DNA from 3 places in the Paenibacillus terrisolis genome. Region 2 is predicted to be linked to each of the others. Evidence: riboswitches for the same ligand, from Rfam matches in the RefSeq annotation. Region 2 holds a riboswitch; each other region holds the start of a gene.
What was found. Region 2 has a riboswitch for glycine ahead of ACI48K_RS17640 (amino acid permease). Riboswitches for the same ligand answer to the same signal wherever they lie in the genome.
Positions count from the first base shown of each region.

Region 1 (4,859 bases), on a different contig from region 2:
GCAACCGGGGTTGCTTTTTCGGACGAGGTATCGGAGGAGCAGATATCCCGGGTGATGTCCATATTTGAAGCCGTTGGAACGGTTAGCGTCATCCCTGAGGAAAAAATGGAAATATTAACGGCTGTATCCGGGAGTGGTCCCGCATATATTTATTATATGATGGAAGCCATGATCGCCACGGGCATCGAAGGCGGCCTGACGCCGGAGCATGCCCGGGAGTTGACTGTGCAAACGGTGCTTGGCGCGGCCTCGATGATGGCGCAAACCGGCGAAGAACCGGCCAAGCTGCGCGCCGACATCACGTCGCCGAACGGCTCGACGCAAGCTGCCATCGAAGTGCTGGACGCCGGAGGATTTTCGGATAACGTCCGCTCCGCGATGATCCGCTGCGCCGAGCGCGCCCGTGAAATGGGCGAAGCCGTGAAAGAGGTTTTGCTGTAAGCTGGCTCAAACTATCCGAAAAGGAGGACGCCCTGCGTGGAATTTGCCAAGATCCCATGGGAAGAGAAGCTCGCCGCACTTGCCGATCTCCGCAGCGTGAAGGAGCAATTTGCCGCTCGCGGCTGGTTTCCCGGCGGCAGCGGAAATTTGTCCGTTCGCGTCGGCGGTTTCAAGCCGGACGTTTTCCATTTCGCCGTTTCATCCGGCGGCAGCGTTACACACAAGCAGGGATATCCGTCCATTCCGATCGCTAACGAGGCGGATTTCCTGTTCGTTGACGCTTCGGGTGTTCCGTGCGAGAAGACCGGCCTTGGCTGCCCCGCCGAAACCCAGGTCCACGCGAAAATATACCGCATGACCGGATGCGGCGCAATTTGTCACGTACATACCGTGTTCAACAACGTGCTCAGCGAGCGCTACGGGGACCTGGGATATGTTCCCCTCCAAGGCATTGAGCAAATCAAAGAACTGGGAATATGGGAAAAAGATGCGGCGCACCGCATCCCGATTTTACCCAATCATGACGATATTTCCTATACTGCGAAGCAGATTCCCGCCGCCCTCAATCCGGACGTGCCCGGCCTGCTTTTGCAGGGACACGGCATCTTCGTCTGGGGAGGGAACGCCTCGGAAGCGGCACGCCGCCTGGAGTCTTTTGAATTCATTTTTGAGGTGATGTATCGGTCCCTGCTGCTCCCGGGGAGAAACTGAACCGTATCGGTTATTACATCATTTTTGGAGCGCGTTGAACTTGGATGAAATCCATCCTTATTTTTCCAGAAACTCCTCGTACCCTTTGGCATCCAGCAATTTGGAGAAAGCCGCTTCCGGCGGTTCGGCGAGGCGAATGCGCACCATCCAGCCGCCCTCGTACGGTTCGTCGTTCACGAGCTCCGGAGCGGATTCCAGCTCTCCATTCACTTCCAGCACGGTTCCGCTAACAGGCGTAAACAAATCGGCCACCGTTTTAACGGATTCGATGGTTCCGATCCCGTCCTGGGCTTCCACTTCCTGCCCTGCGTCCGGAAGCTCCACAAACACGATGTCTCCGAGACGATGCTGGGCAAAATCCGTGATGCCGATTTTTACCGTTCCGTCCCCTAGATCATGCACCCATTCATGCTCATCGCTGTACCAAAATTGATCCTTGATCTCATTTGCCACCGTACTTCCTCCTCATTTCCAAATCTTCACGTTCAGATTATTCCAAATCTATCATGCATGTCAATATAATTAACATAATTAATATGAACGGCCCAATGTAAACGCTATCCTTATGCTTATTCCGAAATAATAAAAATTTTTATGATAACTTTATTGACACAAGGCCTGGTTTTAGGTATTAATGGATGTGTAATCAGCGGTTGAGGGCAGAAGGAGAGATTACGGTATCGGCCGCAGCCGATACGCAAGTAACGCCGAAGGAGCAAGCCGTCTTATTGGCGGTGAATCTCTCAGGCAAAAGGACTTCTGCCGGACGCATCTCTGGAGAGAATCCGTGTGAATAACCGGCGGATCACCCAAGGGGATACCTGCAATTGCGGATTCGGTTGCCATACTGGCGGCCATGCCAAGACGCGTGCAGGGTAACTCTCAGGTACAAAGGACAGAGCCGAAGCAAATCCGCATGCCTTCTTTTTGGCTTATGGGGCATGAGATTTCTTTGGCCTGTTTTTTTATGCTCAAAAATCGAAAATACGGCCGATTCAAGGCTCATTTGAGGTGATGATGATGACCGATCTGCTCAGAACGCCGCTTTATGAAACGTACGCTAAATACCCGGATGCAAGATGCATTGATTTTGGCGGTTGGGAGCTGCCGGTGCAGTTCAGCGGGATTCAAAAAGAACACGAAGCGGTCCGAGAGCGCGCGGGATTGTTCGACGTTTCGCATATGGGGGAATTTTGGGCCGAAGGCCCGGAAGCCGAAAGCTTTCTGCAAAAAATGACGACCAACGACGTAACGGCGTTGGAACCCGGCAAAGCCCAGTATACGCTGATGTGCTATCCTGACGGCGGCGTTGTGGACGATTTGCTTGTTTACAAACTGGCCGAAAACAAGTTCATGCTGGTCGTGAATGCCTCGAATATCGGCAAAGACTGGGATTGGCTGCAGCGGCACCTCCCCTCTTCCGGCGTGACCTTGCGCAATGCATCCGATGCCACGGCACTGCTCGCGCTGCAGGGCCCCCTGGCTCTGCAAATCCTGTCCTCGGTTTATGAAGGAGCGGCAGAACTTGCGAGCATTGGCCCCTTCCGTTTTCTGCCCGAGGCGAATGTAGGCGGCATCAAGGTGCTGCTGTCACGCACCGGCTATACCGGCGAAGATGGTTTTGAACTGTACGCGGCTGCAACCGATGCCCCTGCGTTATGGGATATCGTGATGCGGGCCGGGGAGCCCATGGGTTTGATTCCGGTGGGGCTCGGCGCGAGAGACACATTGCGTTTCGAAGCCTGCCTTCCGCTGTACGGACAGGAGCTGTCGAAGTCGATTTCCCCGCTGGAAGCCGGCGTAACCCGGTTCGTGAAGCTGAACAAAGGATATTTTCTAGGGCGCGAGGCGCTTGAAGCGCAGCGGCAAAACGGTATTCCCCGCCGTCTGGTCGGACTTGAGCTGATCGATCGCGGCATTCCCCGCACCCATTATCCGGTGTTTGCGCCCCATGGGGAGTCCCCGATTGGAGAAGTGACAACCGGAACCCAATCGCCGACGCAAAAACGAAATCTGGGGCTTGCGCTCGTAGACAGCGCGTATGCCGCAATCGATACGCCGCTGGAAGTGGAAATCCGCGGCAAGCGCCTGCAGGCCAAGGTCGTGCCGATTCCTTTTTACCGCCGTCCTTCGGCTTCGCATTCCCCGTCCTCGAAAGGAGAGAACTAATCGATGAGCCATCGTTATTTGCCATTAACCGAACAAGACCGCCGCGAAATGCTGGACGTGATCGGCGTGGAATCCGTGGAGGAGCTGTTTAGGGATATTCCCGAAAGGGTTCGCTTTCAGGGTGAGTTGCCGCTTTCCTCGCAGTTGGACGAATATGCGCTGACCCGGCATATGAGCGCCCTGTCGGATAAAAACGCGGATACCGACCGCTATGTCAGCTTTCTTGGAGCCGGTATCTATGACCATCATATTCCTTCCGTCATTCAGCATGTCGTTTCCCGATCGGAATTTTATACGGCCTACACGCCCTATCAGCCAGAAATCAGCCAAGGCGAGCTGCAGGCCATTTTCGAATTCCAATCCTACATCTGCGAACTGACCGGCCTGAAGGTCGCCAACGCGAGCATGTACGACGGGGCAACCGCTCTGGCGGAAGCCGGCTCGCTGGCGGCCTCGGCAACACGCCGGAAACGGCTTGTCGTTTCGCGGACGGTGCATCCCGAGGCTCGGGAAGTACTGGCCACCTACGCTCACGGCCTTAACCTCGACATCGTCGAAGTGGGCTGGAAGAACGGCGTGACCGACCTCGAAGCGCTGGCAGTTGCCGTCACGGACGATACCGCGGCCGTTCTGGTGCAAAACCCCAATTTCTTCGGCTCGGTCGAAGACCTGCGCGAAGTCGCCGAGATCATCCACGCCCGCAAGGGGCTGCTGATCGTCAGCTCCAATCCGCTGTCGCTTGGCCTGTTGGAAGCGCCCGGCAAGCTTGGCGCAGACATCGTCGTCGGAGACGCCCAGCCGCTTGGCATCGCGCCTTCGTTCGGCGGACCGACCTGCGGATTTTTCGCCGTTTCCGAAGCCCATATGCGCCGGATTCCCGGACGGATCGTCGGACAAACGACCGACCGGAACGGCAAACGCGGCTTCGTGCTGACGCTGCAGGCGCGCGAGCAGCATATCCGCCGGGAAAAAGCGACCTCCAACATCTGCTCCAATCAGGCTTTGCTCGCTCTGGCCGCCTCCGTCTACATGTCGGTGATGGGCAAGCAAGGCATGGCCGAGGTAGCGGAGCTCAACCTGCAAAAAAGCCGCTACGCCAAGGAACGCTTAAGCTCGATTCCCGGAGTCGGCGCGGCTTTCACCGCGCCAACCTTTAACGAATTTGCCATCAAGCTCCCGGACGGAGCCGATCCGGAACGGCTGCAGCAACAGCTGCTGGATGCCGGATTCATCGGAGGCTATGATCTCGGCCGCAGCTATCCCGAGCTGGCCGGGCACATGCTGATCGCCGTCACGGAGAAGCGCAGCAAAGCGGAAATCGACCAATTTGCCAGTGTATTGGAGGAGTTGCTATGACTGAAATCAAGGGAAAAGAACAGGATAAAGCGCTCATTTTCGAACTCAGCCGCCCCGGACGGATCGCCTATTCCCTGCCGGAATGCGATGTGCCGGCAGTAGCGAAGGAGGAGCTGATTCCCGCCGGAATGCTCCGCAGCGAAGCGCCCGCCTTTCCGGAAGTGTACGAAGTCGACGTGATC
Region 1 is NZ_JBKFGG010000012.1:74,776-79,634, reverse strand. Features, by position in the region: gene proC (pyrroline-5-carboxylate reductase) at 1-441, shown strand, start outside; gene mtnB (methylthioribulose 1-phosphate dehydratase) at 478-1,152, shown strand; gene gcvH (glycine cleavage system protein GcvH) at 1,210-1,605, opposite strand; glycine riboswitch at 1,806-1,921, shown strand; glycine riboswitch at 1,925-2,053, shown strand; gene gcvT (glycine cleavage system aminomethyltransferase GcvT) at 2,173-3,321, shown strand; gene gcvPA (aminomethyl-transferring glycine dehydrogenase subunit GcvPA) at 3,325-4,677, shown strand; gene gcvPB (aminomethyl-transferring glycine dehydrogenase subunit GcvPB) at 4,674-4,859, shown strand, end outside.
Region 1: another riboswitch for glycine. It lies ahead of gcvT (glycine cleavage system aminomethyltransferase GcvT); the one in region 2 lies ahead of ACI48K_RS17640 (amino acid permease).

Region 2 (4,859 bases):
TTCAATAATTCTATGTCAGCATTATGTTATCCTGCAATCGCTTGCTCGGAAACTTGTTACTCGAACAAAGCTTGCTTCACCCTGCCAAGCTGCAGCAAGTGATGACGACAATGCATTTCAACTAGCGGCAAAAACCACACTCTCCGCTCGTTTAGGCCGCCCAGGCCGCCGAACCGAAAATGGGGCACATTGGTAGCCGGGAAGCACCTTTAATTCATAACCAATAATAGCAGTACGATTCCATTACCTATAGCTGTCGCAAAAGGACCCCACGTTTTAAACGTATTTTTCGCCTTCATACCTATAAATCCATCAAAAAATTGCACGCCAATCATGGCAATCGATACGGCAAATAAATAGGGATCACTCTCGTAAATAAAAGCAACGACGCTTGCCAACACAAGCGAAAAACTCCTGGATACCGCGTACATCGCATTCAGAAGGGAGTGGTCACTTTGTTTTTTCGCTTTTAAATAGGCATCTATGGAAAACCCAAAGCTTGTGACAGCACTGATCAAAGTAACCGCCGCGCATAAGTAAAAAAATATCATACCTATTCTCCTTTGATTAAGAACCTTGTCATTTTCTCCCATCCACTATGCAAAACGACTCGTTCTTCTACTTGACCATGAAATAAAATGTAAGATAGTTTACCAATCTAATAATAAAATCGGAATAGTTATGACAAACCACTGCAGTTAATATACTTTTTGTTCTTATGTATGTAAATGCATAAAACACACCCAAAATAAAAGCAGTCATTAATTGAACAACATCATATGTGATGGTTAATGGCGACCATGACGCAACATAGATATGTCCATAGGAGAAACACAGCGCTGAGATAAGCACAACCCATATCCTGGTGTTTCTATCGCTCAAATCCTTGTCCTTAAACGCTGTGAGAAGCAGAAACTGAATCACAAAAACTCTAAATAAGGGTTCTTCACCTACGCCCGGCAATAAACCATATGCAAGAATATCCTGAACGGCATGAAAAATCGACTCGTTTGACACTCCTGCTGTTAAAGCATCAATTCCGATCCATTTGTAAATAGCGAACCATGAAATGGCCACAGCGATAGGGAACGCTATTAAAAAAAAGGAGATGTACCTAATGCCCATTTTTAAATTTTGAAGATTAAACCCTAATTCCTTAAGCGTCTTTTTGAAAACCAGCTTATAACCAATGAAAGTTACGGCAACCTGAAAGATATACCATAAAATGAATCGAGCAATATCTTCTTCAATTCCCAGCAAGGAAAAAACCGTAACAAAATATCCTGACGGCCCCCGGTAGTCATTAGAAAGAAAGTTGACTAAATGTTGGATAGCATATAACACAACCGGCAAAATAATGACCCACGCAATTCTATGAATAATCCTTTTAACCTTGATTAAAATCATAACGAATCGTGCGATGAACGCTCATCATATTTATGAAATTTATAAGGGGAAATTGATTGATAATACTCTAAATCAAATATCAGTTCATCTCTATTCATTTCTCCTAACGATGGATTATAGTTCCAAACTACCAGAGGACTTATTTCATATAATTCGTTGTTCGTCTTTTCAAATACTGAAGCATATTGGGGAAAACGTTTATCATAAATTCCTCTCTTATTTCCATACTCCATACTGCCATATGGAACCATCTTGGCAATCCCATGAATTTGCAATGTTCCAACAGATATTGCCACATACGGATTTACTGCAATATTTCTGCATTTTGAAGTATCGGAATAACTTCCAAAATAAAAATGCAAGCTTTCATCATATGCAAAGCAAACCACTGAATTATCCGGATATTTATTGTTCGATGTTGCTAGATAAAGGAGTTTTTCTCTTTCCAATATGCGAAAAGCAGTATTAAGATCGAGTTCCATGCTTTAACCTCCATATCGTCGCACAAGAATTTTGTAAATTTCCAGAAACATACATATTTTACCAAACATATGTTCCGATATCAAGATGCATTCGCGGCAGACTTATCGTATCATTTATAAAATTATAATCGAAAGACACCTGGGTGGGTGCCTTTCCAATTTAGATCACAGCTGATTCTGTACCGGTACTTTGTCGCTCTTTTCCTTCCCTTTTCTGCCTGCATGCAGCGCAAACAGCAGAATAAACCACAGAGGCGTCAACAATAACGCCGGACGTGTTTCCTCAGCGAACAGCATAATTACGAGAATGACGGCAAACAACGCGAGGACCACATAATTGATAAACGGCGTAAACGGCGCTTTAAACTTTGATTTTGCCTGTAATTCCGGCTTGGTTTTCTTATACCGCAAATGGCAGACGAGCACGACGCCCCAGACCCAAATGAAGCAAATGGCGCTGATGGTGGTCACGATGCCGAAAGCTTGCTCCGGAATCAGCTTGCTCAGCAGAGCTCCCACAGACAGCACAATCGTGGATATCAACAACGCGCTGCTCGGTACATGATTTTTATTCAGTTTCGCGAAACGGGACGGCGCCTGGTTGTTTTTGCCCAGATTATAAAGAATCCGGCTGGTCGAAAACATCCCGCTGTTGCATGCGGAAGCGGCTGAAGTCAAGACGACAAAGTTGATAATACCTGCGGCAATCGGAATTCCCACCAAGCTGAACGTTTTAACGAAAGGACTTTCCGATGCGTTAAGCTGGGTCCAAGGGTTGATGCACAGCAACGCGATCAACGCGCCTACGTAGAAAAATAAAATTCTTAACGGAATTTTGTTGATCGCCGATGGGATGTTTTTCTTCGGATTCGAGGTTTCCGCCGCCGATACGCCTACCAATTCCACACCGACATAAGCGAATACGACCATTTGGAAAGAAAGCAGGAAACCCGAGATCCCGTTTGGAAACAATCCCCCGTGGCCCCAAATATTCTTGACGGAAACCGCGCCCGCATCCGTTTTGAATCCGATCACCAGCAAGATGACCCCAATGGCAATGAGCGCGAGAATCGTCACAACCTTGATCAAGGCAAACCAAAACTCCAATTCTCCGAAGTTCTTGACGGTGAGCAGATTGAGAGCCAATAAGATGACCAAGCAGACGATTGCAGGGATCCATTGCGGGATGTCAAACCAATATTTGACGTATACCCCAACGGCAATCACATCGGCCATCGCCGTCATAATCCAGCAAAACCAATAGGTCCATCCGGTGACAAACGCGGCCCGCGGACCAAGATAGTCTTCGGCAATGTCCGTAAAAGATTGATATCCCGCTTTGGATAGCAAAAGTTCTCCCAGTGCCCGCATCACAAAAAAGACGGCGATCCCCACGATGAGATAAGCGAAAATAATAGACGGCCCCGCCAGCGATATCGCTTTGCCCGATCCCAAAAACAACCCGGTCCCGATAGTACCGCCAATAGCAATGAGCTGAACATGCCGGTTTGCCAAATCTCTCTTTAATTCTTGCTGCGCCAAACCCAACTCCCCCTTAATCGAAATTTATGATTTTATGTGAAAAAATGAACAAGGAAAAACGACAATAAAAAAGAGATTGGATGCGCTCCAATCTCTTCGGTCATCAGAATAATAAATAAGTTTTGTTACGTATAACAAATAGATATTTAATACTCTTCTGTCCTTTTGCCTGAGATTGTGAACCCTTCGGCGCCGCGGAACTCCGCGGTCTCTCCAGAAGCTGCTCCTGCTACAGTACGACCCATAGCAATCATAGCTTGCTTATTATTTAATTTTTAACGTTGACGGTCACTTTAATTTTTTTCAATACTACTCGTTGTCACATGCTTTGTCAACAATAATTCATGGAACGCGGCCCTTCAGAGGTGATTGCAGGCAAGTCCGCATGAGCACCGGTGCCGTCCGAACATAAGAGGATAGCTGGACGAAAATTCGCGGTTGACTTGCTGAACTTCTTTCGCGAAAGCTTTATCATCCGGCGGAACGGGGGATAATTCATCGGCCTTCTGCTGCGTGTCGATAATCGCGCCCGGCGGAACAAACCGGTTATCGCCGATGACGATCTTTCCTGTGACCATGGCGTCGTTCGAAATATAAGTCCCTTCTCCGACGATGGCCTGGAAAACGAGAGAGTGAAATCCAACGAACACCCCTTCCCCGAGAAAGACGGGACCATGAATAATCGCTCCATGCGCCGCAGTGACGGAACGATCCATGTAAATCGAATACGGCCTCCCGTTAACCTGAACTTTGCCGTCTTTTAGGCCGTGAAGAATGACTCCGTCCTGCAAGTTGCTTCCTTCCCCGATATAAAAAGGCGTGCCTTCGTCGGCGCGGATGCTGACATTCGGCGCGATAAAAGTATTAGCTTTGACGGTAACATCTCCGATTACGCTTGAGAACGGACCGACAAACGTCCCTTCTTCAATATGCGGCTCCGTCGTCTGCGGGTTAAAGCTTGTAACTGGATTTGGACTGATAAACATGACCCAGTGGTTATAGGGTCCTTCCGGATAGGCGTGCAAATGACTCGGTCCTCCTTTTGCAACCATACATTTAATTCAATGTATGTGGTTGGCTAAAGAAAGGCGACAGCCTAAAATCGGCAAGCTCGATCCGGTTGCGTCCGTTGGTCTTGGCTTGATAAAGCGCCCTGTCCACTTCCGCTAGGAGCCTGATTAAATACCCGTCCAGGTTGTCGGGCACTGGCTGGTCATCGAAATCCTCGATAGTCAGAACCCCCATGCTGACTGTAATCGCAATAGGCTCGTCCTCACGTTCCACTACAATTAGATTCGATTCCACCAACCGTCTTACTTGTTCCGCCAATTGTTCCGCGGTTTGGCGGTCCGTATCCGGAAGATAAATCATGAACTCCTCCCCGCCGTATCTGGCCAAAATATCAGAACTGCGGATGGATTGCTTAAC
Region 2 is NZ_JBKFGG010000022.1:60,824-65,682, reverse strand. Features, by position in the region: gene ACI48K_RS17655 (hypothetical protein) at 210-551, opposite strand; gene ACI48K_RS17650 (CPBP family intramembrane glutamic endopeptidase) at 619-1,344, opposite strand; gene ACI48K_RS17645 (pyridoxamine 5'-phosphate oxidase family protein) at 1,404-1,889, opposite strand; gene ACI48K_RS17640 (amino acid permease) at 2,055-3,431, opposite strand; glycine riboswitch at 3,579-3,658, opposite strand; gene ACI48K_RS17635 (LbetaH domain-containing protein) at 3,791-4,456, opposite strand; gene ACI48K_RS17630 (histidine kinase N-terminal 7TM domain-containing diguanylate cyclase) at 4,488-4,859, opposite strand, start outside.

Region 3 (4,859 bases), on a different contig from region 2:
ACGCAGCACCATCAAGCTGAACGGCTTGGTGATGTAATCATCTCCTCCCAGCTCGAAGCCCGTGACAATATCCGACTCCATGTCATTGGCCGTCAGAAAAATGACCGGCACCCGGGAGACACGCCTGATTTTCTCGCAAAAGTCGAGACCGCTCCCGTCCGGAAGGTTTACGTCAAGCACGATCAAATCGACATCCCCCGCGGCAAACCGCTCCTCCGCGGCGGCCATATCATAAGCCTGCTCCATTTTGATCCCGTCCTGGGCCAGCGTAAGAGCAATGCCTTTATTGAGGCTTATATCATCTTCAACAATAAGAATGGTAGTCATGATGGCGCAGCCAACCTTCTTTCCGACCTGTAATCGGGATAATTATACACAATTGGGAAGGAAATAGAGTAGGAAATAAGTTGGACTTAAATAAGTTTGAACTTTATGATCGCCTGTGCAGGCAGCCGTGTGAAATGCTCTTCCGATCGCTGTTGTTCCCTGATTTCTTTGATTAAGTAAATTCAAATAGGGTAGAAATCCGGTCACAAAGGCGAGCGCTTCGCTTCTGCCAGAGCATTTCACACTCTTGCCGAGTGGGCTTTCTTTAGTCCAACTTATTTAGAAGAGTGATCCGGGAATTTCGGCGAACGCTTCGCCTTGGACGAAACATCTCGCACACTTTCCTAGCAGGCTTCACATTTGTTCCACTTATTTTTTGAAAGCGCGCAAAAAAAGCCGCCGAAGCTTTCTCGGCAGCTCGAATTTAATTTGTTCAATAATTAGGCTCAGCCTAGAAATCAGACTCGACGACTGATCAATGAAGAAGCGTCGTCCTGTTTCGTCTAACGAACTGTAGCGCACTTATTTGCCTCCAAAGGCAGAAATTTAAGTTCTAACGGACCCAGGAAGCCTTATTTGTCCCAAAACAGCCCCAAATGCGCGTTTTGAGGTCAAATAAGGACTGTGCGGTCCGTTACATTCCTAAAGTACACGATTTCACCGAAATAACGGCATTTCGATTCGTTAGAAGGTTGACGTTCGCTGCATCTTCCAGTTAAGCACCACTTTCGGATTGGGCCATTATTCACGAATCCTATTTCTTGCGGTCCCGCAGCTCTTTCATGATTTTGCGGCCCGTTGGCGTTTGGGCCAGGCCGCCTTGAGCGGTCTCCCGATGCTGGCTTGGCATCGCCGAGCCTACCTCGAGCATCACGTCGATCACTTCGTCGGACGGGATCGCGCTGCGCACGCCGGCGAGCGCCATATCGGACGCCGCGAGCGCGTTAACTGCACCGAAGCCGTTGCGTACGATGCACGGAATTTCAACCAAACCGCCGACCGGATCGCAGATCAAGCCCAGCGTGTTCTTGAGGGCCAGCCCGACCGCATGCACGGCCTGCTCCGGCGTTCCTCCGCGCAGCTCGACCATCGCTCCGGCGGCCATGCCGATCGCAGAACCGATTTCCGCCTGGCAGCCCCCTTCCGCTCCGGAGATAAACGAATTGTTGGCGATGACGTACCCGATCGCTCCCGCGCAAAACAGCCCGCGCACCAGATATTCGTCGTCCCAGCCAAACCGTTCCTGCGCGCTGACGAACACCCCCGGAATGATGCCGCAAGAGCCGGCCGTTGGCGTAGCTACGATACGGCCCATCGAAGCGTTGACCTCTGAGACGGCCAGCGCGTAAGCCATGGCCTGACAAGCGATATCGCCCGCCGATGGCTCGCTGCTATGGCGATATTCCTCCACTTTTTTCGCATCGCCGCCCGTCAGTCCGCTCGTCGAGGTGATATTTTCGGTGAGCCCTTTATGCACGGCCGATTTCATGATTTGGTAATATTCCGTCATCGCGGCCATGATTTCCGCTTCCGATTGTCCGCTCTCCTCGGCTTGATCCTGCAGCATGATCCGCGAAATGGTTTTGTTCTCCTTGGCGCACAATTCAATGAGCTCCTGCAAATTGCGAAAACGCATGATGAACCGCTCCTTATGTCATTTTTATGGAAGTTCTTTGTCCGGTAATCCTTCGGAATTACGTCAGATTGATGGGAGAAACCCGGCTCACATGGGGCAGTGCCTCGATAGCTTCGATTAAATCCGCGGGGATGGCATTGTCCGCCTCGACCACCGTCAGCGCCTCGGCCGTTCTTCCTTTCCGGTCGGTAATAATATAGCCGATGTTCGCATTCCCTTTGCTGAACAAGGCCGTGATACCGGCCAGAACGCCCTGGCGGTCGGCATGGGCGATGACCAGCGTCGGCAATTCTCCCGAGCATTTGACTTCGAATCCGTTGATATTCCGGATGACAATGGTACCACCGCCTATGGAGGCTCCCGTCACTTCGATTTTCCGGCCGCCGGCCGACAGCGTAATTTTCACGGTATTCGGATGCACTCCCGGCGCCACTCCGGTTGAGAAGCGAATTTGCAAGCCCTCGGCCTCCGCCATGTCGATCGAAACGCGAATGCGCTCGTCATCCGTTTTGTAGTCCATGATGCCGCCAACGATGGCCAAATCCGTACCATGCCCTTTATAAGTTTCGGCAAAAGAACCATAAAAGCAAATATCCGCTTCTTGAGGCATCTCCCCCAGCAATTGCCGCGCAAAGCGTCCGATTCTGGCCGCCCCCGCCGTATGGGAGCTGGAAGGACCAATCATGGCCGGCCCGATAATGGAAAACACATTTTTAAATCTCATCTTTGATCTCTCCCGCTTGCTATTATTCCACAAATCGCTTTATTTCTTAAGTATTGCCACAACTCGCAGCCAAAGCGCCCTTTCGTAAGCAAAGAAAAGGACAGGAAAAGGCTCGCTGCCCTTTCTCTGTCCCCGTTACCTGAAAGTTTAATGCCCCGCCTATCCGGACATGTACCCCTTTGGTGGCTGAAACGCTCTCTCCAGAGTGGCGTCGGATCATGGTCCTTGTACCTGAGAGATTCATTGCCGATTTGCAGCATCGGCGGGTTTGCTCCTTCGGTGCCGCCCCGGGAAGGGACGGGCTCTCCCATGATCGTCATTCGCAAATGTAAGTTTGTCATAAATGTAAAATGAAAAAATGTTTATGTCAATATATCTGACACAGGTTTTTGTTCATTTCAACCCCGAAATTAGTATTTTCTTCCCATTTTCTTATGAAAATATGCGTATTTTTTATAAATTGCTACTTGTGCATATTTTTTTGCGATATTATACTGTCCATAACAAACCATTATTTACCTAAAATTAGGGATGCTGGAATTTACTTCTTGCATCATGTCAGCTTTCCTGAACATCATCGGAGATTTCCAACATGAACCATCGACCTTCCACTACATCTCGTTCTGACGAGCCACCTTTCATACCAACGATCTTCATCACTTCGAACCTCCGCCGGCCTTATCGGCATGACCGTCATCCGTTACTCAACATTCACTTATAAGATGTCAGAAACCTTCCCCCTGAAAGGAGGTGATTCGCGAACAAGCACAGCGATTCGAAATCTTCCCGTCGATTCGCCAAAACGTCCCCGGACTTACGAAAAGGTTTCCGGGTAACACCACAAGAGGATACGACAATAACCACAAAACCAAGTAAAGGGAGTGGAAAAGTTGATTAACCTCAAGGGATTCCGCAAACAATTTTCGCTAAGTATGGCCATCCTTCTGATGCTTACTACCGTGCCCACAGCCTTCGCCGCCGACAGCGCTGGCGCCTCAGGCAAAATCAACCTGAAAACCAGCTCCCCTCAATTGGCCGAGGCGAAAATCGACGCCAAACTGAACGCGCAGTTCAAACAGGATGATTACGTTACTTATCTCGTCAAGTTAAAAGAGCAAACCGACACCGAAGCGGTGTCCAAACTGGCTCTGCAAAAAGCCGCTCTGCAAAAAGCCACTCCTTCGGCCGCCAAACTTTCGGCGCGGACTTCGGTAGTCAGCGCGCTGCGCGAGACAGCGTCACGCACACAATTCTCTCTGGACAGCTTCCTGCAAAAAGCGCAAAAAGCCGGCGAGGTAAAAGACTACAAAAGCTACTTTATCGTAAATGCCATGGCGGTGACAAGTACAAAAGATGTGCTGGAGCAAATCGCTTTACTGCCTGAGGTAGAAAAAATTCTGCCGAACGAAGAGCGGTTCCTGCAAAAAGTAGAGGTAGACAAATCCGCGGCTTCACCTTCGACAGCAGCACCGGCTGTGGATACGCAGGCCAAAACGCCTGCCGCTCCGGCGGTAGAACCGGCAACCGGACCAGCCGTAGACAAGCCGGATGCAAAAGATTCGGCTGCAACAGCTCCCGGCGCAGTGAAACCAAGCAGCGTCGAGTGGAACATCGCTCAGATCAACGCGCCCGAAGTTTGGGCCAAGGGCATTGACGGTACCGGGATCGTGGTCGCCAACCTCGATACGGGCGTTGATTATACCCACCCGGCGCTTCGGCAAAAATGGCGCGGGCTGGACGCATCAGGAAATATCGTCGATCCCGAACTAAGCTGGTATGATCCGCATAGCCATGCGTCGCTGCCGACCGACTCCCATGGCCACGGTACGCACACCATGGGAACCATGGTCGGTTCGGAACCCGACGGCTCGAACCAAGTCGGGGTTGCGCCGGGGGCAAAGTGGATTGCGGTACGCATCTTCAACCCGTCGACGACCGACGCCATCATCCTTGATGGCGGGCAATGGCTGCTCGCGCCGGAGGATGAGGACGGCAACCTCCATCCGGAGCTTGCTCCCGATGTCGTCAACAACTCATGGGGCGGCGGTCCGGGCATCGACGAATGGTTCCGGCCGATCGTACAAGCTTGGCGGGCTGCGCAAATCTTCCCCGAATTCTCCGCAGGCAACGTAGATGAAGACAATCCCGGCGGTCCGGGCTCGGTAGCCAATC
Region 3 is NZ_JBKFGG010000001.1:299,745-304,603, forward strand. Features, by position in the region: gene ACI48K_RS01395 (response regulator transcription factor) at 1-327, opposite strand, end outside; gene sdaAA (L-serine ammonia-lyase, iron-sulfur-dependent, subunit alpha) at 1,082-1,963, opposite strand; gene sdaAB (L-serine ammonia-lyase, iron-sulfur-dependent subunit beta) at 2,022-2,687, opposite strand; glycine riboswitch at 2,897-3,007, opposite strand; gene ACI48K_RS01410 (S8 family serine peptidase) at 3,578-4,859, shown strand, end outside.
Region 3: another riboswitch for glycine. It lies ahead of sdaAB (L-serine ammonia-lyase, iron-sulfur-dependent subunit beta); the one in region 2 lies ahead of ACI48K_RS17640 (amino acid permease).